4 regions of the Viridibacillus sp. FSL R5-0888 genome follow, and region 1 is predicted to be linked to each of the others. Evidence: riboswitches for the same ligand, from Rfam matches in the RefSeq annotation. Region 1 holds a riboswitch; each other region holds the start of a gene.

What was found. Region 1 has a riboswitch for S-adenosylmethionine ahead of MKY02_RS19905 (O-acetylhomoserine aminocarboxypropyltransferase/cysteine synthase family protein). Riboswitches for the same ligand answer to the same signal wherever they lie in the genome.
Region 2: it holds a riboswitch for S-adenosylmethionine, as region 1 does, so the genes downstream of both, metA (homoserine O-acetyltransferase MetA) here and MKY02_RS19905 (O-acetylhomoserine aminocarboxypropyltransferase/cysteine synthase family protein) in region 1, are expected to answer to the same signal.
Region 3: it holds a riboswitch for S-adenosylmethionine, as region 1 does, so the genes downstream of both, MKY02_RS02230 (bifunctional homocysteine S-methyltransferase/methylenetetrahydrofolate reductase) here and MKY02_RS19905 (O-acetylhomoserine aminocarboxypropyltransferase/cysteine synthase family protein) in region 1, are expected to answer to the same signal.
Region 4: it holds a riboswitch for S-adenosylmethionine, as region 1 does, so the genes downstream of both, MKY02_RS11310 (cyclase family protein) here and MKY02_RS19905 (O-acetylhomoserine aminocarboxypropyltransferase/cysteine synthase family protein) in region 1, are expected to answer to the same signal.

What each region holds. Positions count from the first base shown of each region.
Region 1 is NZ_JBBPAU010000001.1:4,028,248-4,034,182, reverse strand. It holds gene MKY02_RS19915 (hypothetical protein) at 1-525, shown strand, start outside; gene MKY02_RS19910 (NADPH-dependent oxidoreductase) at 693-1,424, opposite strand; SAM riboswitch class I at 1,624-1,737, shown strand; gene MKY02_RS19905 (O-acetylhomoserine aminocarboxypropyltransferase/cysteine synthase family protein) at 1,854-3,149, shown strand; gene MKY02_RS19900 (homoserine dehydrogenase) at 3,699-4,682, shown strand; gene MKY02_RS19895 (hypothetical protein) at 4,814-5,044, opposite strand; gene MKY02_RS19890 (EamA family transporter) at 5,158-5,935, shown strand, end outside.
Region 2 is NZ_JBBPAU010000001.1:2,323,465-2,329,399, forward strand. It holds gene MKY02_RS11525 (energy-coupling factor ABC transporter permease) at 1-57, shown strand, start outside; gene MKY02_RS11530 (energy-coupling factor ABC transporter substrate-binding protein) at 54-356, shown strand; gene cbiQ (cobalt ECF transporter T component CbiQ) at 358-1,152, shown strand; gene MKY02_RS11540 (energy-coupling factor ABC transporter ATP-binding protein) at 1,145-1,993, shown strand; gene MKY02_RS11545 (TetR-like C-terminal domain-containing protein) at 2,336-2,482, shown strand; gene MKY02_RS11550 (alpha/beta hydrolase) at 2,781-3,422, opposite strand; gene metA (homoserine O-acetyltransferase MetA) at 3,591-4,499, opposite strand; SAM riboswitch class I at 4,591-4,698, opposite strand; gene galE (UDP-glucose 4-epimerase GalE) at 4,875-5,930, opposite strand.
Region 3 is NZ_JBBPAU010000001.1:434,249-440,183, forward strand. It holds gene MKY02_RS02215 (Na+/H+ antiporter) at 1-1,581, opposite strand, end outside; gene MKY02_RS02220 (protoporphyrinogen oxidase) at 1,844-3,232, shown strand; gene MKY02_RS02225 (class A sortase) at 3,391-4,053, shown strand; SAM riboswitch class I at 4,227-4,333, shown strand; gene MKY02_RS02230 (bifunctional homocysteine S-methyltransferase/methylenetetrahydrofolate reductase) at 4,407-5,935, shown strand, end outside.
Region 4 is NZ_JBBPAU010000001.1:2,273,210-2,279,144, reverse strand. It holds gene MKY02_RS11315 (ATP-binding cassette domain-containing protein) at 337-3,507, shown strand; SAM riboswitch class I at 3,983-4,078, shown strand; gene MKY02_RS11310 (cyclase family protein) at 4,157-4,894, shown strand; gene MKY02_RS11305 (GNAT family N-acetyltransferase) at 4,949-5,404, shown strand; gene MKY02_RS11300 (5-oxoprolinase subunit C family protein) at 5,548-5,935, opposite strand, start outside.

The sequences.
Region 1 (5,935 bases):
GGCAACCAAGAGGAAGCGTACATGGATTCTCAAGGAGCATTACAAATAATCGAAAAGAAATTTATCGAGAAAAAGTGGCATGGTCAAATGCCAATCATCTACAACTTCTATGGTGAAGCAAGCTGGTTAACACCAGTGCTCGATTCAAACGGTTTCTTACAAAATTATTTCATCGTCTCAGCTGCTAATCCTGAGCTTTCAGTTTCAGGAGCTACTCCAAATGAGGCATTAAGACAATATAAAGCTATCCTAAGTCGTGGAGGCAGTTCTGTAAATGGTAGCTCTAAACAAGAGCAAGCAACCATTAAAGGGAAAATTGTCCGCGTTTATAAAGAGAAAAGTGGCGACTTCACAACAGTATCGTTTATGTTAGATAACAAAGACAACTATAGCGTGAGCTCAGAAGTTGTACCATTAGCTATTTATCTACAAGAAGGTGACACAGTCGAAGTGAAATATATCAACTCAGGCGAAGTTTTCCTACCTGTAAAAGAGCTAGTAATCGAAGGTTTAGTCAAAGAATAAAATGAAATGCCTACCTGTCACTAAATAGTGGCAGGTTTTTTAATGGGATTATGAATAGTAATTTATCAAAGTGAAGGAGAAGAGGCGTAGTAAAACAACTTATAATAGGTTGAACTCATGCAAAAAAACTCTAAAACTAGGTATCCCTAATTTTAGAGTTTTCTTTATTACTTCCAAGTGAAGCCTTTCTGTGCTAAAAATTCATTGATATGTGGTCGACGCTGTTCTATTAAGAAATCCGCCATTTGTTTTGTCCAATTGGCCATTTTACGATTAGACCCGCGGCTTGCATAGTAGTCTTCCATTGTTGCATCATACTCATCTAACAATGTATCATATCGATCTACATCATAATTGTTTTCATGTAGTATAGCTTGAACTGGTAATCGAGGTTTTGTTTCATTACGCTTTGTAGGTACACCAATCGTCATAGCAAATAACGGGAATACATATTCAGGAAGACCAAATAATTCACTAATTTCTTTTGGATTATTACGCGCTCCACCAATATAACAGATACCGTAACCTTGGTCTTCAGCTGCAATAACGAAGTTTTGAGCGAAAAGAGCAACATCTGCTACACCTACAAGTACGTTCTCTGCAGAATCAGCAATAATTTCTACACCATTTTTTTGGCCCGCAACTTGCAGTCGTTTAAAATCTACACAAAATAAAAACGAAGCACCCGCTGTTCCAAATTGGAATTCATTATTCGAAAGTTCTCCAAGTTTTTTCTTTTTATCTTCATCTGTAACCCAAATGACACTATATGCTTGTACAAAATGAGAGCTCGCTGCCATTTGTGCTGTTTCAATTAAATCGACAACTACTTCTTTAGAAATAAGTTCTCCTGTATATTTACGCACAGAAGCGTGACTACGTAGTAATTCTCTTGTCATTATCCGAAACCCCTTTGCCAAATAATATATATTTACTGTCTATCTTTAGGCTAACATATTTTAAAGTCTACTTAAATTAAATTCATCTATCTAAAAATTGTATCTATTAAATTTAATGTTCAGAAAAAACAAATAAAAGTATTGACATTAGTTTGATTTATCTTCTATACTTGTCAACAAGATGGAACTGAATCAAATACTCTTATCAAGAGCGGCGGAGGGATAGGCCCTGCGATGCCCAGCAACCGGTGAGTGACGAACTCACAATGGTGCTAATTCCTACAGATTTTTAATCGGATCTGACAGATAAGGGGAGGAAAAATTGCTTATGCAACCCTCTTCTTAGCGAAGAGGGTTTTTATTTTTCCAAAAAATCCTCCTCACACCTCCGATTTGCCATCTCAAAAATACATTTAGGAGGAATGAATGATGACAAATTTACGTCCAGAAACTTTATTATTACACGGTGGCCAAGTAGCAGATCCAACAACAGGTGCTCGTGCTGTACCAATTTATCGTACAACTGCTTATGCTTTTAATAGTACGGAGCATGCTCAAAAACTATTTGCACTTGAAGAACCCGGTAATATTTATTCTCGTATTATGAACCCAACTGTCGATGTATTTGAAAAACGTGTTGCACTATTAGAAGGTGGAACAGCGGCAGTAGCACTATCTTCAGGAATGGCTGCTATTTCATTTTCAATTTTAAATATTGCACGCGCAGGCGATCATATTGTTGCTTCAGGTAGTTTATATGGCGGTACATATAATTTGTTAGCCAATACTTTACCACGCTATGGTATTACAGCCTCATTTGTAGATGAAAGAGATCCAGAAAACTTCCGTACAGCGATTCAAGAAAATACAAAAGCGATTTATGTGGAAACAATAGGTAATCCAAGTTTAACTGTAGTGGATATTGAAGCTTTGGCAAATATCGCACATGAAAATGAGATTCCACTAATTGTTGATAATACATTCCCATCACCATATGGTTCAAATCCAATAGAGTTCGGTGCTGATATTGTAGTGCACTCTGCAACAAAATGGATTGGTGGCCACGGTACAGTAATCGGTGGTGTCGCTGTCGATGCTGGTAAATTTGATTGGACGCAAGGGAAATTCCCTGACTATACAGAACCAGATGCATCTTACCATGGTATTCGCTACGGTGTTGATGCTGCAAGTGCTGCATTCGCAACTCGATTACGCGTTCAATTGCTACGTGATTTTGGTCCAACATTAAGTCCTGACAATGCATTCCAGTTAATTCAAGGTCTTGAAACATTACATTTACGTGTACCACGACATAATGAGAATGCTAAAAAAGTAGCTGAATACTTGCGTGGTCATGAAAATGTTGAGTGGGTTAGTTTCAATGGATTTGAAGACAGTGCAACTCACGAAAATGCGAAAAAGTATTTAAAAAATGGGTTCGGATCAGTATTAACATTCGGTATTAAAGGTGGCCGTGAAGCTGGTCGCCAGTTAATTGATAACATTGAGTTATTCTCGCATGTAGCAAATGTAGGTGATGCGCGTTCATTAATTATCCATCCAGCATCTACAACACACCAACAGTTAAGTGCAGTAGAATTAGTATTAGCGGGTGTTTCTGAAGAGCTTGTACGATTATCAATTGGTTTAGAAGCAATTGAGGATATTATAGAAGCACTAGATAACGCCTTCGCAAAAGTAACAGAAGCTGTTGTTACAAAGTAAGTATTTATTAATGAAGAAAAGGCTAATTCAAGGGATGACGAGGGGCATTATGTCGTCCTTTTTTCTTTTCAAATCGTTATTTTTAAACTAGTAACATTTAATCTGAAATTCCAAAATACAGTTAAAGTGTTGTTATTCTTGGCTTGTGTGACCTTCTGAGAAAAACAATTGTCCTTTCCGGAAAGATTTTTCTTGTAATCTGTTCATTTATAGTCTAGAATCATCAATAAGTAAAAAAATTGAAGTACAGTGTATTAGTAATTGATAAAATTGCTAAACGCTATTTGAAAAACTATTCGTAAGGGGATTATGGGGGATATACGCTGTAAAGGGGTTAAATACAGTTGTACAGCAACATAATTAGTAAATATCTTTTCTCTGAATTATTTAGAAGTCAATATCATATGGTGTTGTGCTAGAAAACAAACAGAATTGGAACTACAAAATGATGTTTAACATCTGGCTTTGAAGTCATCAATACTAGATGGAGTTTGAACACAATTTGGAGATTGAATGTAAGATTGCAATTTTATTTTTGGAGGCGATCGTATGGCGGCAGTAAAAGTAGCGATTCTAGGATTTGGTACTGTAGGGCAAGGTATTTATCATATCATTAATGAAAAGCGTGAACAGTTTAAAGAGACATTAGGAGTAGATATTGAAATCGCTAAAATTTTAGTACGTGACGTAACTAAACCACGTTCAAATGCACCACAAGATTTAATAACAGATAACTTTGAAGATATTTTAGCTATTCCAGATTTACAAGTTGTATTTGAAGCAATAGTTGGGGAAGAACCAGCATTTAAATATTCAGCACTTGCAATCGAAAATGGTTGTAACGTAATTACTGCTAACAAAGTAATGTTCTCTAAACATGGTTTAGCTTTGCAAGAAAAAGCGAAGCAATATGGCGTACAAGTGGGCTACGAAGCAACAACTGCTGGTGGCGTTCCTGTTATTAAAACGATGCAAAATATCTTACGTGTAAATGATGTACACCATATTCAAGGAATCTTGAATGGTACATCAAACTACATCTTAACTCAAATGCGTAGTGAAGGATTAGCGTTCGATGATGTATTAAAAGATGCACAAAGCCTAGGTTACGCTGAAGCGGATCCTTATAACGATATTTCTGGTCAAGATGCATTCCGAAAACTTATGATTCTTAGTGCGTTAGCATTTGGTAAACAGCCAAGGTGGGAAGATGTTGATGTAATTGGTATTACAGAAATCACATCTGAGCAAGTAGATGAAGCTTCTGCTAAAGGTTTACGTTACCGTCATGTAGCAGATGTACAGTTAGGTGAAAACGGAGAGTTAATTGCTAAAGTAGGACCTGAACTAGTTGGTCCAGAACATCCACTTTACTCAATCGAGGGTGTTAATAATGCTGTTGCTCTTGATACAAACTACATTGGGACCCTAACTCTTGTAGGGCCAGGAGCAGGAATGTTCCCAACTGCAAGTGTGATGGTTGAAGATTACGCAGACATGTTAGCTAAACAAACAGCACCTGTTACAATCTAAATATAAATTGGAGCTGCAATCAGTTGCTAGCTTCTACATATCGCAAACACCAGTGGCTATTGTAAAAGCCATTGGTGTTTTAATTTTCTTTCAATATAATGCAAAACAAAAAGACAGCTCTTGGCTGTCTTTTAGTCCTCATCTTTAATATCAATGTCTTCTGGAATCGGCGTGTTCTTCCAAATCTCAATTTCTTCTTTGATACGTTCAAGTTGTTCATGGAAACGCTCAAATTGGTCACTGCTGATTAAAAATTGTTCGCCATCGTGAACCGCATGAATGCGACCTTCTAGGATGTAACGCATCACTTGTTGCTCTGGCATTGAGATATCTTTCGCTGTATCTGTAACAGTTTTGTACATAGATCAATGCCTCCTTTTGCCTTCATTATAATAGAAGAAACCGTCTGCCTCAACTTTCAGAATTTATGGTATATTTATGAAAAGATACATAAGGAGTGAGCAGTTAAGTGAGTATATTACCCTATGCTTTTGTATTATTGGCAGCTGTTTTATGGGGGACAGTTGGTACTACACAGACATTTTTAACAGATGGTATTAATCCTCTTACTGTTGCTATGATGCGATCAGCAGTTGGTGGCGGCACTTTACTGATCATAGCTACTTTAATGAGAAAGATAAAATTTCGTCATTGGGCTTGGAAGTATACTTTTTTTGCAGCACTATCGATGGCTCTATTTCAACCGCTATTTTTTTCATCGGTACGTTTGACAGGTGTAGCCATTGGAACTGTCGTAACGATTGGAAGTTCGCCAGTATTTGCAGGTTTAATTGATTGGCTTTATTTCAAAAATAAGCCGACGCGCACATGGGGAGTAGCTACATTACTTGCTATAGTTGGATGTGTATTATTGTTTGTGAACAAAGGAGAGGCAACTATCAATCCGATTGGTATTGCCATGGCTCTATGTGCAGGAACAGCTTTTGCAATTTATACACATGTGAGCAAGGCATTAATGGAAAAAGAAGAAGCGATGCCAGCAGTGGCTATGACATTCTCAATCAGTGCGTTATTATTGTGTCCAATCTCATTAATATATGGAATTGAATGGGTCGGACAAGGCGCAAACTGGCTACCATTAGCATTCATGGGCGTTTTCGGTACTAGTATCGCGTATTTGTTATTCTTAACGGGCTTGCAAAAAATATCATCATCTTCAGCGGTGACACTGTCACTTGGAGAACCATTAACGGCTACTATACTCGGTGTATTTCTAGTAGGTGAGTATCTAA
Region 2 (5,935 bases), 1.7 Mb from region 1:
AACGTAGCTGAGCTAAAAGCACTTCGCGTCTTCACAAAAGGAGCTGAACAACGATGAAAAAGAATTTAATACTAATCTCAATCGTTGTCATTCTTGCTATTTTCCCTCTTTTCATTCAAAAAGGGGCTGAATTTGGAGGAGCTGATGGTGAAGCTGAAGCTGCCATTGGCGAAATTAATGCTTCGTATGAGCCTTGGTTCTCAAGTATTTGGGAGCCACCAAGTGGTGAAATCGAAAGTCTATTATTCTGCCTTCAAGCAGCCATTGGTGCTGGTTTTATCGGTTACTTTGTTGGTCTAACAAGAGGTAAATACAAACGCAAAGATAATGTGAATAACAAAGAGGGTCAAATATAAGATGCTTCTTATTGATAAATATGCTTATATGAATCGTTGGCAGCATATTCATCCAATAGAAAAAATGGTATTCACCTTTTTTCTGATGTTATTTTCGTTAACTGTGAAAGATACACTTGTATCACTCATCACATTCACTGTGATGAGTGCTTTTACAATTTTAGGTGCGAAAATTCCTTTTAAATATTATTTCAAGTTATTATTAGTGCCTAGTTTTTTCCTATTATCGAGTATGCTTACAATATTAATTTCAGTTTCAAGCAATCATAGCTTAAGCCCCTCTTCACTTTGGACAACTGAATTTTTAGGATTTCATATTTTTATTACAGAAAATAGTGTAGAGACAGCAATCCAATTATTTTTTACAGTGCTAAGTAGTATTAGTTGCTTATATTTCTTAACATTGACTACACCCATCCATGATATTTTACATGTATTACGTAAGCTGAAAGTACCAGCATTATTAATCGAATTAACTGAAATAACATATCGCTTCATTTTCGTTTTTTTAGAAACATCACTTAAAATTCATCAAGCACAAAATTCTCGTCTTGGTTATTTTACTGTGAAACAAAGTATCCACTCATTAGGTTTACTTGTTTCCACTTTATTTGTCCATGTATTTCAACGTTCTAAAGAATTAATAATTGCAATGAATTCTCGGTGCTATACGGAAGATATAAAATTATTAGAGGGTGAGTATTCATTTTCTAAAAGAAACTGGGTATTAATTGGACTCATTTCTTTTAGCATTGTCTCTGTTTATATTCAGTTTGGAGGAAGTCTAAATGGATGAGCTTTTTTTTGACATACAACATCTTACACATAGCTATCAAGATGGGACGATTGCATTAAACGAGCTTTCTCTTTCTATAAAAAAAGGTAAGAAAATTGCACTACTCGGTAATAACGGAGCTGGTAAATCTACATTATTTCAGCATTTAAATGGGATATTGCAACCCACTTCAGGTGAGATATATTTTAAAGGAGAACGGATGGAGTATGGGCGCAAATCTTTATTACAGTTACGAGAGCAAGTAGGCATCGTATTTCAAGATCCAGATTCTCAATTATTTTCTGGCACTGTAAAACAGGATATCTCGTTTGGTCCAATTAATCTTGGCTGGTCTAAAGAAAAAGTAGTTGAACAAGTTGACTGGGCGATGCAAAAAACTGAAGTTATCGCCCTACAACAAAAACCAATTCATTTTTTAAGTTTAGGACAGAAAAAACGTGTTGCTATTGCTGGAGTTTTAGCAATGAATCCCGATGTCTTAATATTAGATGAACCATCTGCAGGTCTCGATGCATATTATTCTAAACAAATCATGTCACTTTTAAATACGATTCATAAACCGCATAAAACTATTATTTTATCGACACATGATGTGCATTTTGCATATGAATGGGCTGATGAGATCATTGTCATGAGTGATGGACAAATTCTATATCATGGTGATCCTGTCTCCGTTTTTAAACAACCTAACTTACTTTCAAAAGCTCATCTTGAGAAGCCATGGGTATTTGAAACGGCAGAGCAATTACTGCAAAACGGCATGTTAGCAATTGATGTCCCCTTCCCTCGAAATAGGGAGCAATTATTTCAACAATTTAAGGCAGACAAAACAGTAAAGTAACAATTATTATTCTTAAACCATACTAGTATTTTTCTAGTTTGGTTTTTATTTTCTCTTAGACGCTGGATTTTGATCTTATCTATATAGACTACCGAGGTTTATATTTAATCAATATTTATTCATACGATAATATTAAAGTTATTACTATTTACAATTAATATAGAAATAAACAAAGCCACGAGCGACTTTTTACCATGGCTTTGTTTATTTTTCTTCTATTTAATTTTTTGCTTGTTCTAAAGTGGTTTTTTCTATTTAGTATCCGCTTTTTTTTATACTAAAAATCAGCCAGCACCTTTTTTAATAGAATTATCTGAATATATAAAAGAAAATTCCGACTTCATGAATGTCATTCTTGGTCCAACTTCTGCTCATTTAGGAGTTATTCAACAATGGTTAGATAGTGATATGAAACAAACACCCTATGAAATATCATTAATACTTTTCAATTTGACGGTTCAAGGACCTAGATCTTCTATTGGACTCTGAATTAAAGGCAGGATTATAAACTTTTCATCTTTTTATCAAAAGCAAACAGTCAGTTGATGAGATTGTAATGGCAGCTGGCTGTTTCTTCAAATACATGCTTTACAGGAATCTCAGCTAATTTCATCTTAATTGCCTTCATTTTCATTTATTCTAGATAACTGGTTCTTGTCCCCATAGAAAAAACACCTCCACGTTGATTTTTAGAAGTAGGATACCCAATTTTTCAACGAAAGGTGTTTTTATTTGTCTCATTTTTCTATGTCAGTACATAATTTTTCTCGTAGCATTTAAAATATAGTTAAGAAATTTGTTCTTTTAAGAAAGTGACTAAGTCTAAGTGATTAGCTGGTGTAACACCATGTCCGTCTGGATAGCTCTTAAACGTGACAGCTGCACCTAATGACTCAAAGAAGTCCTTACTTTCAAGACCCCATTGATGCGGTAGAACATAATCATATTCACCATGAGAGATGAAAATTGGCATATGTTCCACTGATTGTTTATGATATTCGTTTTTCACAAAATCAGGAATATAACCACTTAAAGCGACAACTGCTGTCAACTTATCGCCTAAAACAAATGCTAGTGACTGTGCTAAAATAGCTCCTTGGCTGAAGCCCATTAATACAACTTTCTCTACATCAATATTATAAACGAAAGAAGCTTCATCTATAAATTCTCGGATAAAATGAACTACTTTATCAAAAACTGGACGATCTGGTTCCCCTATATCTTGAATTGTAAAGAAGGCATAACCAGGTTTATGTGTAATAGGACCACGCAAACTAAAAATATGACAACTATCTTTAAATTCAGCTACTAATCCAGGTAAATCTTGCTCATTACTCCCCATTCCATGTAATAAGAAAATGGCTGGGTATTTTTTAGATGGATCCATATTTTTTGGTTCTGTATGAATAAATGTAAAAGGTGAGTTCATTAATTGTCTTCCCTTCGAGATAAACTATATTTATAATAGCATAAAGTATGCTTTGTTGGTGCTCACCTTTAGATTTTAATAGAAAATGGTCTTTACTTATAAAGAGTATCTACAAAAAAAGAAAATGCCCTATGCTATTTTACTAATAGAATAGAGCATTTATTTATATTATTCCCACTCAAATGGTGTTTCTTGGTACACATAGTAGTTCAGCCAGTTAGAGAACAATAAATGCGTATGTGAACGCCAAGTATTATATGGCTGTTTTGCTGGATCATCATTTGGAAAATAATTTTGAGGAACTTCTATATTCAACCCTTTTGCAACGTCACGTGAATATTCGTCTGCCAAAGTATGAGCATCGTATTCTAAATGCCCAGTTATCATGATGTGCTTTTCATCTTCTGACATGACAATAAATACTCCAGCATCATCAGAGGCTGAAAGTAGTTTGAGCTTTGGATGAGCTTCAACTTCTTCAATAGATACAGATGTATTCCGTGAGTGTGGTGCAGTGAATATATCATTAAAACCTCGAACAAGCTTTACAGTTGGATCTGTGATTGTATGATCATAAATTCCTGAGCATTTCTTCGCAAGTGGGAATTTCCCAATACCATAATGATGATAAAGTGCTGCTTGTGCACCCCAACAGATATGTAACACAGAAGTGACATTTGTTTTAGTCCAATCCATAATACTGACGATTTCTTTCCAAAAATCAACATCTTCAAACTCCATTAATTCAATCGGTGCACCCGTTATAATCATGCCGTCAAAGCGTCGGTGCTTAACATGTTCAAACGTCGTATAAAATGATTCTAAATGTGTTTTACTAACATTTTTTGAAACATACGTTGCAGTATTTAAAAACGTTACGTTTACTTGTAGAGGTGTATTACCAAGTAGACGTAATAATTGAAGCTCAGTTTTCTCTTTTTCTGGCATTAAATTCAAAATTAATATATTTAAAGGACGAATATTTTGGCTTTTTGAACGGTCCTCTTCCATTACGAAGATTTTTTCCTCTTTTAGTAATTCCGTTGCCGGAAGGTTTTTCGGAATATTAATTGGCATAGCTATTTCTCTCCTTTTTGTCTATTATGTACACGCATATAAAAAGCCCTCATTCTAAGGATAAGAATGAGGGCTAACTTAACACGCTCGTTTCTTATCTTCCAAGACTTTTGTCTTGTAGGACTTAGCACCTTTCTGATTAAATCAGAGGTTGCTGAAGCTTCACAGGGCCTTATCCCTCTGCTTCTCTTGATAAGAATATGTAATTGATTTAATCCTATCATTAAATTGTCAGATAAGCAAACATTTCTGTCAATTTAACCATAGGAAATAAGCCCTCATAGTTTTCCTATAGGGCTTTAGAAAAGTATTTTAAAACAGGGTAATTCAGTATGTTTAATACAGTATAAATCATATTCCATTTTTATGCAACAATTACAAATCAGTTATATATAACAACTGATTTTCTGCTACATTCCTTACCTTATAACCATTTGGATTATTCCTTTGCCATCTCCAAGCATCTCGACACATATCTTCCAAAGTTTTTTCTGCTACCCAATTCAGTTGTTGTTTTGCTTTTGTCGCATCTGCATAGCTAATGGTAACATCACCTTCACGTCGATCACTTATTAGGTATTTAATTGGAATACCTGAGACATATTCAAATGTTTTTACAACTTGTAGGACGCTATATCCTTCACCAGTACCTAGATTAAATACTCTCCATCCATACTTTCCTTTTAAACTTTCTAACGCTTTTACATGACCTTTTGCCAAGTCTACTACGTGAATATAATCACGAATACCGGTTCCATCAAGCGTTGGATAGTCATTTCCATATATATTTAAAAAAGGTAATTTACCCGTTGCCACTTGCGTAATATAAGGCATCAAATTATTCGGAACGGAAAAAGGATCTTCTCCTATCATGCCACTTTCATGTGCTCCAATTGGATTAAAATATCGTAATGAAACAATGGAAAAAGAATGATTGGATTGTGCAAATTCATATAAGAATTTTTCAACAGCTAGCTTTGTTGTTCCATAGGGATTCGTTGTATTTAAGGTTGCAGTTTCAGGGATAGGACATTGTTCTGGGGTGCCATAGACAGTTGCTGATGAACTGAAAACGAGTTGACGTACTTTATACTTATTCATTAGTTCGACTAACTGGATTGTGCTTACCAAATTCTGCAAGTAGTATTTAATTGGATTGTGGAGGGATTCTGAAACAGATTTGGAACCTGCTAAATGAATGACGCTATCGATTGAATAGTTTTGAAATACCTTTTCTAAATCTTCTTTATGACTAATATCTACGGAGAGACATGTTATTTTTTTCTTTGTGATTGCTTGCATACGATTGATTACTTCTTTATTACTATTAATAAAATTATCTACAATAATGATTTCATGACCAGCTTGGATTAACTCGATACATATATGTGAGCCAATATATCCTGCTCCACCAGTTACTAGAATGTTCAATACTT
Region 3 (5,935 bases), 3.6 Mb from region 1:
GCGTTCTTTAAAAGCAGCTTGGCATGCAGAGTATATATCCGGATCTAAGTTTTGGTCCTTTTGATTCTTTTCTATATAGTCCTTTTCTGCTTTTAACCCAATTAAACGTAGTTTTTTTATTTGATGCTTGCGTTCTTTAGAAGCTAATTTTTCTGCGTTGAGCTCTACATCGATTTGATTGAACATCATTTTTGCTTCGTCTATTAATTCAAAAGCTACAGTTTGGTTTTCTTCAGTCATCACTGTATTTATTTTACGGACTGAAGCAAGCAGTAAGCGTTTTTTGGCTTCATTAAAAGTGAGCTTTCCTTCTCGTATTTCTAAAACTTCTTCTTCATCAATTAAAAGAGGTAAGAAAATTGTAGCAATTAGCAATGTAAATAAAATAACACTAGATGCTAAAAACAAAATCAGCGAACGCTCTGGAAACAAATCTCCGTTATCAACTAGTAAAGGAAGTGATAAAACACCGGCCATCGTTACAGCGCCACGAACGCCTGTTAAGCTAGTCAGCAAACTCGCCTTCAGACTAGGCCTTTCTATTTCTTGAATTGCGTCTTTTTTATATTCATAGTGAGAAAAAGCATATGACCAAATGAAACGAATACCTAAAATAACAAAACCAATTGCAATAGAGTAACCGATAATTTGCCAGTTATTCATGGATGGATTCTCTAACGTTTCTGTCATCGACAACGGAATGTTTAATCCAAGTAACAGGAATACGACTCCGTTTAAAATGAACAGCACGATGGACCAAGTGTTTTCTGTAATTATTTGTTCTTCAGCAATTAAAGTCTCAGTATGATCTTTTACAAGTGCATGCACAATTCCACCTACAACGACTGCAATGACCCCTGATGCATGAAAGACATCCTCTGCAATGAAATAAATGATAAAAGGTGTTAAAAGCTGTAATAATGAATGAAAAACGACATCATGGATGCCTTTTTTTCGAAGTGTAAAGCGCAGTTGCGTAATGATGATACCTAAAATTAGACCAAGTATAGCCCCAGCCAAAAATGTATAAGTAAACTCGAAAAAAGCTTCCTTAATTGAAAAGTACCCTGTCACAACAGCTGCCACGGCGAATTTGAAAGCAACTAAACCAGAGGCATCATTAATAAGTGATTCACCACGAACGAGGTTTAAAATCTTCTCGGGTATTTGAATACGCTTTGCAATACCGTTTACTGCTACAGGATCTGTTGGTGATAAAATGGCTGCAAGTGCAAATGCAGCAGCTAGAGGTATATCAGGAATTAGCCAATGGATAAAGTAACCACCGCCGAGCGTCGTTAGAAGGACTAATATAATGGCATTCCCAAGAATAGGTGTGCGCATTTTCCACAGTTCTTCTCTAGGGAAATTGCGTCCGTCATTATACAAAAGTGGGGCAACAAAAAGTAATAAAAACCATTCAGATTCAAGCTGAAGCGTCATTTCATTAGCGAATATAGCTAATAGAACGCCAAGTGCTATTTGGATTAGTGCTGTAGGTATAAATGGAATATAATGTCCAATTACATTTGATAATAACAGGCAAACTAATAGTAATAGGATTGTAATTAATAAATCCATAATAAACTCCCTTCAAAAAAAGTATCGATAGAAAAGTAAGTATTTATTCATTACCCTTTTTCAGAAATAAATGTACTGTATAAAGAAACTTTCAAGAATATTTATGAAAAGGCCACGTTAAATTTGACAAAGGTGTAAACGTTCGCAAATAAGTGCGTGAATTTGTGATGGATATCATGACAGTTTCGAAAATGAAAGTTTATACTAGAACTACAAACAACCAATTAAAATAAAACAGAATCCGTTGTGAGGAGTGAATATATTGAAAACAGTTGTTGTAGTTGGTGGCGGTATAACAGGTCTTACTACTATGCATTATTTACAAAAGGAAAAAGAGGACAAAGGCTTAGATATAGATTTAGTATTGATTGAAAAGAATGACTACTTAGGTGGTAAAATGCACTCAGTAGAAAAAGATGGCTTTATTTTGGAGACGGGTGCAGATTCGATTGTTGCACGTCATTCTAGTGTTATGCCATTAGTAGAAGACTTAGGGTTACAAGATGATCTTGTATATAATGGTACAGGAATTTCGTATATTTACACAAATAATACATTGCACGCGATTCCAGCAGACAGCGTTTTTGGCATTCCTACAAGTGTAGAGTCCCTTGAAAGTAGCTCATTAGTTTCAGCAGAAGGAAAAAAAGAGGCGTTAAAAGATTTAGAAATGCCTAATGAGCATTTCACAAAGAATAGCTCAATCGGTTCTTTCTTAGAGCATTTCTTAGGAAAAGAGCTTGTTGAAAAACAAATCGCTCCAGTGTTATCAGGGGTCTATTCAGGGAAGTTAGACACGCTGACAATGGCTTCAACATTACCGTATTTACTCGAGTATAAAGAGCAGTACGGAAGTATTATTAAAGGGTTTGGCGCACATAAAGAAGAATTTCAAAAAGCGGCAAATAAAAAATTCATATCCTTTAAAAATGGATTATCTTCTTTATTTACCCGTTTTGAAGAGAAGTTAGCAGACGTTACAATTCTAAAAGGCGTTTCAACAAATCATATCGAAAAAAGCGGCGACAAATATAAATTGACATTTGATAATCACGAAGCAATTGAAGCTGATTTTATCGTGTTAACAACACCACATGATGTAACTCAAAAACTATTAAAAGATCCGAATTTGGACGAGGACTTCAACGATTTTAGCAATGCCTCACTAATTACGATGTATTTAGGTTTTAATATTCCCGATAGCCAATTACCTGCAGACGGTACAGGTTTTATCGTTTCTGAAAACAGTGATGTCAAATGTAATGCTTGTACATGGACAAGTCGTAAATGGAGTCATACTTCAAAAGACGGCAAATTACTTGTGCGTTTATTTTATAAAAACTCAAACCCAGATTTTGAAGAAATGAAGCATTCAAGTAAAGAGGAATTAACTGAAATTGCTTTAGAGGATATTGCAAAAAGCTTGAATATAGAAGCAGAGCCTACTGTTGTAGAAGTGACAAAGTGGAATGATTTAATGCCAGTTTACCATCTTGGTCATGGAAAAACAGTAGAAGCTTTATCAACTAAAATGGCCACTGCATATGAAAATGTATTACTTGCAGGTTGTTCTTATTACGGTGTAGGTATTGGCCCTTGTATTAAGAACGGGAAAGAAACAGCAGAATCAATTCTAGCAAAAATACATTAAAAAACAATCAAGGTAGGTAGAAAAGAGCTAAGGGATACCAATTTCATTAGCTCTTTCTTTTTGGGGTAATTTTAATAATTTTAACGTTATGTCAAACTGCTTGAAAGTGCTAAGTGAATTGTTACTATTAAAATGAATGAGAAAAGAAGGTGGATAACATGCGGAAAAAGGGAAGTTTGATATTAGGCATTTTCTTGCTAGTAATTGGTTTAGTTTTTATTTTCTATCAGCCTATTATGGGATATTTCATTTCGAATATGTCGAAGGCAACGATTGAGCAACAAGACATAGCGTCAGCAATGAAGAATCTAGATGCGTCATTTGATTTTCAGCAAGTGGATGATTTAAATGTCAAAGATGTTGTAAAGGCACAATTCAATCAAAAAAAACTAAATGCCATTGGAGCTATTAGTGTACCTCAAGTGAATATGCGATTACCTATTTTATATGGTGTATCGAATACAAACTTAGCAATTGGTGCTGGTACGATGAAACGTGAACAAAAGATGGGAAAAGCTAATTATGCCTTAGCGGGTCATAATATGAATAATGGGAAGGCACTCTTTAGTCCTCTTACTAATGCGGAGGAAGGTATGCAAGTTTATGTAACCGACTTTAAAAAAATCTATGAATATAAAATTGATAAAATGCATATTGTACAACCGGAGCAAATTGATGTCATAAATGATTCAAATGAAAAAATGATAACGCTCGTTACATGTAATTATGATGGTTCTAAGCGACTGATTATTCAAGGTGAATTGGTTGAAATAAAAAGTTATGATAAGACATCAGCTAATAAAATTTTTGCAAATAAATAGTCATGAAGAAATGATTGTTGTTTCAACAAGTAATTGCCAAAACTCATCTTTTTTGTTTTGTAGCTAAAATATACTTATAATACAGAGTTTTGCTATAATTCTAAAAACGCTCTTGACGATATTCTTTTCTAGGGTTATGATTCTTTTAATTATTCTAACAATTAAATATATATTTCTTATCAAGAGAAGCTGAGGGACTGGCCCTTTGAAGCTTCAGCAACCAGCCATCTGGTCAGGTGCTAACTCCAGCGGATTTACAGATTGTCCGAAAAGATAAGAAGGAGCGAACATCGTAATCGTCAAGCCTTCTTATCCATAAGAAGGCTTTTTTATGTAGAAAGGAAGGGATTTTAATGGGATTACTTGAAAAATTGCAAACACAAGTGTTAACAGCTGACGGTGCGATGGGCACTTTATTATATTCTTACGGAATTGATTATTGTTATGAGGAATTAAACATTACCAAGCCTGAAGTGATTGAAAATATACACCAACAATATATAAAATCAGGCGCTGACATTATTCAGACTAATACGTATACAGCGAATGCCATTAAATTAGAACGTTATGGTTTAGAGAGCTCTGTAAAGGAGTTTAATGAATCGGCAATCGCCATTGCAAAACATGCTGCAGCACCAGGAGGCCAATTTGTCTTAGGGACAATTGGTGGTATTCGCGGTATTCGTAAAAGTGAAGCGACACTAGCTGAAATCATAGCTGCATTAGATGAGCAAGCGGGGTATCTATTAGCAGGTAATCCGGATGGTTTATTACTAGAGACGTACTATGATTTTGAGGAACTTTCATCTGTAGTGCAACATTTGAGAAAATTGACTGATGTACCAATCATCTCGCAAGTATCAATGCATGAACCAGGTATTTTACAAAATGGCTTATTATTAAATGATGCATTGCACCAATTAGAAGCTTTGGGTGCAGATATTGTTGGAGTAAATTGCCGTTTAGGCCCTCACCATACAATCCAAGCGTTTGAGGATGTAGAATTGCCATCCAAGGCATTCTTATCTGCATATCCAAATGCTAGTTTGCTAGATGTAGAAGATGGCAAAATTGTTTACGAATCAGAGGCTGATTATTTTGGCCGTGCTGGTGTTTTACTACGTGACCAAGGTGTTCGATTAATTGGAGGATGTTGTGGTACGACACCGAAGCATATAGAAGCTGTAAAAAAACGTATTGCTGACCTACCACCAATTGAAAATAAAATTGTAAAGAAGAAAAAAGTAATCGAGATTAAAGAAGCGACTCCTGATCAGCATGAGCCACTTCACGAAAAGGCGAAAAAGGAACGTACAATCATTGTAGAACTCGATACACCTCGCCACCTTGATACCACTGCCTTTATAGAGGGGGCGCAAATACTCAATGAAACAGGTGTTGATGCTGTCACTATGGCTGATAATTCATTGGCATCCCCTCGTATTAGTAACATGGCAATGGGCTCAATTTTGAAAATGCAAAATAATATTCGTTCCCTTGCTCATATTACTTGTCGTGATCGCAATCTCATCGGCTTACAATCGCATTTAATGGGTCTTGATGCATTAGGTATTAATGAGATTTTAGCAGTTACTGGAGACCCTACAAAAGTAGGTGATTTCCCAGGTGCAACTAGTGTTTATGATGTCTCAAGCCTAGAGTTACTTCAATTAATTAAACAGTTGAATGAAGGGATATCATTCTCAGGTAAACCTCTTCGTAAAAAGGCTAATTTCTCTATTGCAGCTGCATTTAATCCTAATGTACGAGTGCTTGATAGAGCCGTAAAAAGATTAGAAAAGAAAATTGAGTGTGGAGCAGATTATTTCATCACACAGCCTGTATATACGAAGGAAAAAATAATAGAGATATATGAAGCTAC
Region 4 (5,935 bases), 1.8 Mb from region 1:
ATATTAACCGTTTATACTAATAAACCATTCTTTAACAGGGCGCAATTCCGTAGCAAGAATTGTGCTCTTTCTTATGATATGAGGTAATTCTGAAGCAAGAAGGAAGCCCTTTTTATTTCGCACTTAATGGAAAAAAATATAAAATAAGCGAGCAATTATCTGATATATAAGTGCAGACTAATTGCTGGAATTGTGCCATTAAATTGTTTCTTCAAAACGGTTTTAGAAATCTTCCTCTCAAGTTAGTATAAGATTGTCGATGAAAAAAACAACAAATTCAATTGAAGTTTTACAATTATGGCAATATTAAATTTACAGAATCGAGAGGGCATCATTATGAAAATCAATCAATTAATTGCAAATAATATTAACAATTTAGATGCCGTACTACCAGTAGATAAATCGTTAGGAATTGCTGGTTTGTCTGGATCTGGTAAAACGACTTTCTGTCAAACAATTGGTGAAGAATCCAAGAAGCGTCTCGTTTCTTTATTGCCAAAAGCTGAATATCAGTATTTATTTCCAACAATTATGGATACAAATTTTAGTGCCATCAAGATGGAAGAAATGCCTTTAGTCCTTTTCCTTGGAAAATCATCAATCTCTTCTAATCCGCGTTCTACAATTGGTACACATACAGGCGTATTTAAAGACATTCGTGTTACTCTTGCTGAAAAATTCAACCTGTCTCCAGAAGTTTTTTCATTTAATAATGAGTTAGGGTGGTGTCCAAGTTGTAAAGGTCGTGGAACAACTAAAAATGTCGAATGTCCTAAGTGTCAGGGGAAGCGCTATAATCAAGAAGTTGAGCAATATATGATGGAATTATTTGATAAACCACATAATATTGCCGATATTAACGACTTAAGCATTGAATCTATTATTTCACTTGCAGAAGTTTTAAATATTAGTGAAGGTAAACAACATATTCTCAAAAATATGATCAATATGAATATTGGTTACTTAACATTAAATCGCATTATGGGTACATTGTCAGGCGGAGAATTAACACGCCTGTACTTGGCAGAATTTATGGCATCAAGTGAAAATACCGTTATTATTATTGATGAAATATCTGTGGGTCTAGATCACCAAACGCTATTGAAAATTTTAGAACAGATTAAACAATTGGGCTATAAGAATCAAATTTGGCTCATTGATCATTCTGACACGGTGCTTGACGCAACGGATGAGCAATTGTTTTTTGGTCCAGGTAGTGGTAAATACGGCGGGAAAATTGTTGAAGAATCACCACGTCCAAAACCAATCATTTGGGAACAAAATGAAGCATTGCCAACAGGTTACTATCAATTCAAAGAGCTTTACTGTCGTAATATTCAAATGGCAGAAATTCAGATTCCTCAAAATAGACTTGTAACGTTTACGGGTGAATCAGGATGTGGTAAATCGACACTTGTTAATGAATGTATGGCCAAAGACTTTCTGAAGCGATATCCAAAAGATAAAATTGTCATGGTCGGGCAAGAACGAAACCAATCGATTACGAGTAGGTCAACAGTTGCGACGTTTCTTGATATAAAAAGGAAACTCACAAAATATAGTGAAGATATTAATGATATTTTTCAGCGCTCGATTGAAGATATTATTGATGAACTCCCAGAAGGAGATATCGCTCATAAACGCTTGAGTTTATTGATCAAACTTGGACTTGGTTATTTGACGTTGGAAAGAAAAACACAGTCCTTATCGACTGGTGAATTTCAATGTGTCCATTTAGTTTCGGAGCTGTTTGCCAACTCTAGAAACCCACATACGCTTTTTATTTTTGACGAGCCTTCAAAAGGTTTATCACAAAATATTTTAAATCAATTCATCGATAGTCTGAGAAGCATTTTGCAAGATGAAACTGTCTCAATAATAATGATTGAACATAATGCGTATATGCTAGAAAACTCTGATTTTATCGTTGATTTTGGTAAAAGACAGCTTGCACCTGTAGAGCATCTAGATGTTGTCAGACATGAAGACTATTATCGTCAAAAAAACAGTGAAGACAGAGTTGTTCCATTACGAATCTCTTCAACACTCAATCAACAAAATGGGGTTAACTACTTAAAAGAAAATCATATTGCCTATTTTAAAAATGCAGAAAACGTCTATAAGGGTGGCATCCTAAAAAGCTTATCATCAATTGCACGTTTGATTTATGGTGAATACGAATCGGAAACAATTGCACCCGTCATCGCTATTGATTTAGAGCGGCATTTGTATAGTCAATATAGTTTTCTTTATGAAATGGGAGGCTTGATCAACCATATTGTGGCAGCTCATCCGACCAATAAAAATACGAATAGCTTTGATTTCTATAATCAAGAAAACCATTGTCCATCCTGCTCTGGGCGCCAAGTAAGTGAAAAATTTGATATAGATATTGTTATTCAGGACAAAACCGTGCCATTCTGGGATGGCCTATTCCATCCAGAAGTGATGAAGGTTTTAAAATTCTATCAATATCCAAAATTGCAATTCCTCTTTGATGAGATTAAGAATGAGCTCGGTCAGGATTTAAGTAAAAGTTTTAATGACATGACGGAAGCAGAAAAACACACCTTTTTATATGGGTATTGGGAAAGGTCATTCTATGATAAAGCAGGCAAAGCTTCGAGGATTTGGGAAGGCTTTAATTTAATCATTGGCCGCTATATATTTGTATCTAAATCGATTATTAAAGAGCAAATAAAAGCATCTAAAGAGTTGATTACCTGTCCAATCTGTGAAGGAACCGTGCTAAACCATCATAAAAAGCTAAAATTTGACGACACGGATATTCGAAAGATTATTCAGCAGCCTATTGATCAAGTGTTGAAAACAGTTGGTAAGTTACAGATACTAGAAAAACTAAAAGCTATCGTCGGTGGTGATATGACTTTGACTGAAGATGTCTCCTTATTACCTAGGGGAACACAGGTTGCTTTGAAAATGTTTGAACTGGAGCAGGGAAGCTTTGCCCATTATGAAATGGTTTTACAAAATGTACTACCTTTTTGGGGCAGTATTAGCGGCAATATCGAATCCATCAGCATGAATAATCGGATCACCATCTGTGATTTTGAAAATATTACCGAAACGAGAGAAACGATCATTGATAAGTATTTCACCAATGGTAAATATAAAAAGCTTACCTATGTCTATGAAGCGTTTGGTTACAAAAAAATTGTCACTCAAATTAATAAGATTAAAAAAAGTCATCAATGTCCTTTCTGTAAAGGGAAGAAAGTAATTTCTGAAGATGGACTACATGATGGTGTGTATAAATTATCAGTACCATGTGTTAGTTGTTATGAAAGTGGCATCAATGATGAAGGGCGTAAGGAAATCGTAGATGGCATAGACGTGCAAACATGGTTAACTGGCAAAGTAAGTGATGTTGTTGCTGAAAGTCCAAATCTTGAGGCTGTAGCTCATATTCCAATTTTCAATCGTATTCGTGAGTTGAATAAGCGAGAGATGATGGGGATATATCAATTCCTTGAGCAAAATAATTAAATTAAATATAAAAAATGTGATATTTAAGTAAAGATTAGCTGTCACGCAATGAAGAAAACTCATTTGCAATAAAAAATTGCAAATGAGTTTTTATGCTATTCAGAAGAGGGATTGTTGGATTAAAATTGTCAACCTGGTTAGACAAAAGATTGGAGATTGGTTATGGACCCATGCATACTTGATTACAAACAACCATGAAGATTTGCAAGAGGAATTCATTAACTCCGATGTAAAGATAGTTCGTTCATTAAGTAATATAGAATACAACAATAAAGAATATGTGAATGAAGATATAGATGCTAGATGGATAGTATTTGGTATCAAACGAGGCTAGAATCGTATCTGATGCCTTTAATTTAGAAGAAAAAGTTATCATAATTGATTATAAGAGTCATATATTATAAAGAATTTTCTAAAATTTTCATTGACAATAGATTTCTAAAGTTGTAAATTAAGAATCAACAAAATAACTTTTTTCTTATCCAGAGAGGTGGAGGGACTGGCCCTATGAAATCTCAGCAACGGACGATGTACCGTGCTAATTCCAGAAGCGTATGCTTGAAGATAAGAAGAGCGCATGGACGTATCGCCAACCTCTTCTTATCAAGGAGAGGTTTTTTTGTTTTAAAAAAATGATGAGGTGATGGATATGTCAACAGAATTAATCAATGCACTACAAACGTTAAAGGAAAAGAAATGGATTGATTTAACACATACTTTTGGAGCAGAAACACCACGTTTCAACGCATTTAAAGGGTTAGAAAAAACAACTCTATTTTCACATGATGATGGCTTTTTTGCTCAGAATTTTGCATTTGCTGGACAGTATGGAACACATTTAGATGCACCTATTCACTTTGTTCGTGATGCTCGTTATTTAGAAGAATTAGATTTAAAAGAGCTTGCATTGCCACTTGTTGTAATAGATCATTCTAAAGATGCAGCAGAAAATCATGATTTCACCATTGCAGTTGAAGATATTTTGAAATTTGAGGCCGAACACGGAGAAATTGAGGCAGGTACATTTGTTGCTCTTCGTACGGATTGGAGCAAACGTTGGCCTGATGTTGAAGCATTTAATAACTTTGATGCAGATGGAAATCCACATGCACCAGGATGGTCAGTAGATGCACTTAAGTTCTTGTTTGAAGAGCGTCATATCAAAGCAGTAGGGCATGAAACTTTTGATACGGATTCTAGCATTTTATACCGTCAAAACAATGCATTACTAGGTGAACTATATGTATTGGAACAAGATACATATCAAGTAGAGTTGCTTACTAATCTAGACCAGCTACCTGCAAAAGGGGCTGTCATCTTTAACATCGTTCCTAAACCTGAGAAGGCTTCTGGCTTCCCAGTTCGATCATTTGCTATTCTGCCTTAAATATTCATCTAAAAAATACTAGCAAATGAATAATTGAAACTGAAGGTGAACTCTTTGGATATTAAAATTGATGATTTATCAAGAGATGAAGTTAAAGCGTTGTTGGAGGAGCATCTTCAAGGTATGGCACTAAATTCTCCACCAGAAAGTATACATGCGTTAACTATCGAGGAATTGAAAAAAACAGAAATTACTTTCTGGAGTGCATGGGAAGGCGGTGCATTAATTGGTTGCGGAGCACTAAAAGAACTGGATGCACACCATGGTGAAATAAAATCCATGCGTACTTCTTCATTATACTTACGGAGAGGCGTTGCAGGGCGTATGCTTGAGCATATTATTGAAGAGGCTAGGCACCGCAATTATAAGCGTTTAAGTTTAGAAACAGGTTCAATGGAGGCTTTTGAACCCGCAAAGAAGCTGTATTTGAAAAATGGGTTTCAATATTGTAGGCCATTTTCTAATTACATTGAGGATCCGAATAGTGTATTTATGACATTAGAGTTATAAGTATATTGATTAATCATTCTATTAACAAAAAGATTAAATAAAAAACAATAAGAGCATGTTTTGAATAATCTTCATTCAAAACATGCTTTTTCTTTTTGTTCTTCTATATTTTAGTTGGACAATACAAGGCACTCTTTTTAATATTAAGAAAGCTTTGCAGAACAGCGAATAGCAGCAGCAATGGTTTTTATTTTTTGCTCATTTGCTATTAATGCTTGTTGAGCTTCTTCTAATGTTACTAGTTCGAAATGAATTTTAGCACCTGTTTGTAACTGTGCAAGGCTAGCTAAATCAGCAGTAATGACTTGAACCATTTTCGGGTAACCACCAGTTGTTTGGCGATCAGCCATTAAAATAATCGGTTTACCACTAGGTGGGATTTGAACGGTACCAAACGTAACAGCCTCTGATAATAATTCGAATTTCTCTGTCAAAGATAATGCTGGTCCCTCAAAGCGGTACCCCATACGATCAGCCTCTGTAGAAAGCGTGTAGGAGTTGTTTGTTAAGCACTGCTGACTTTCGGTGGTA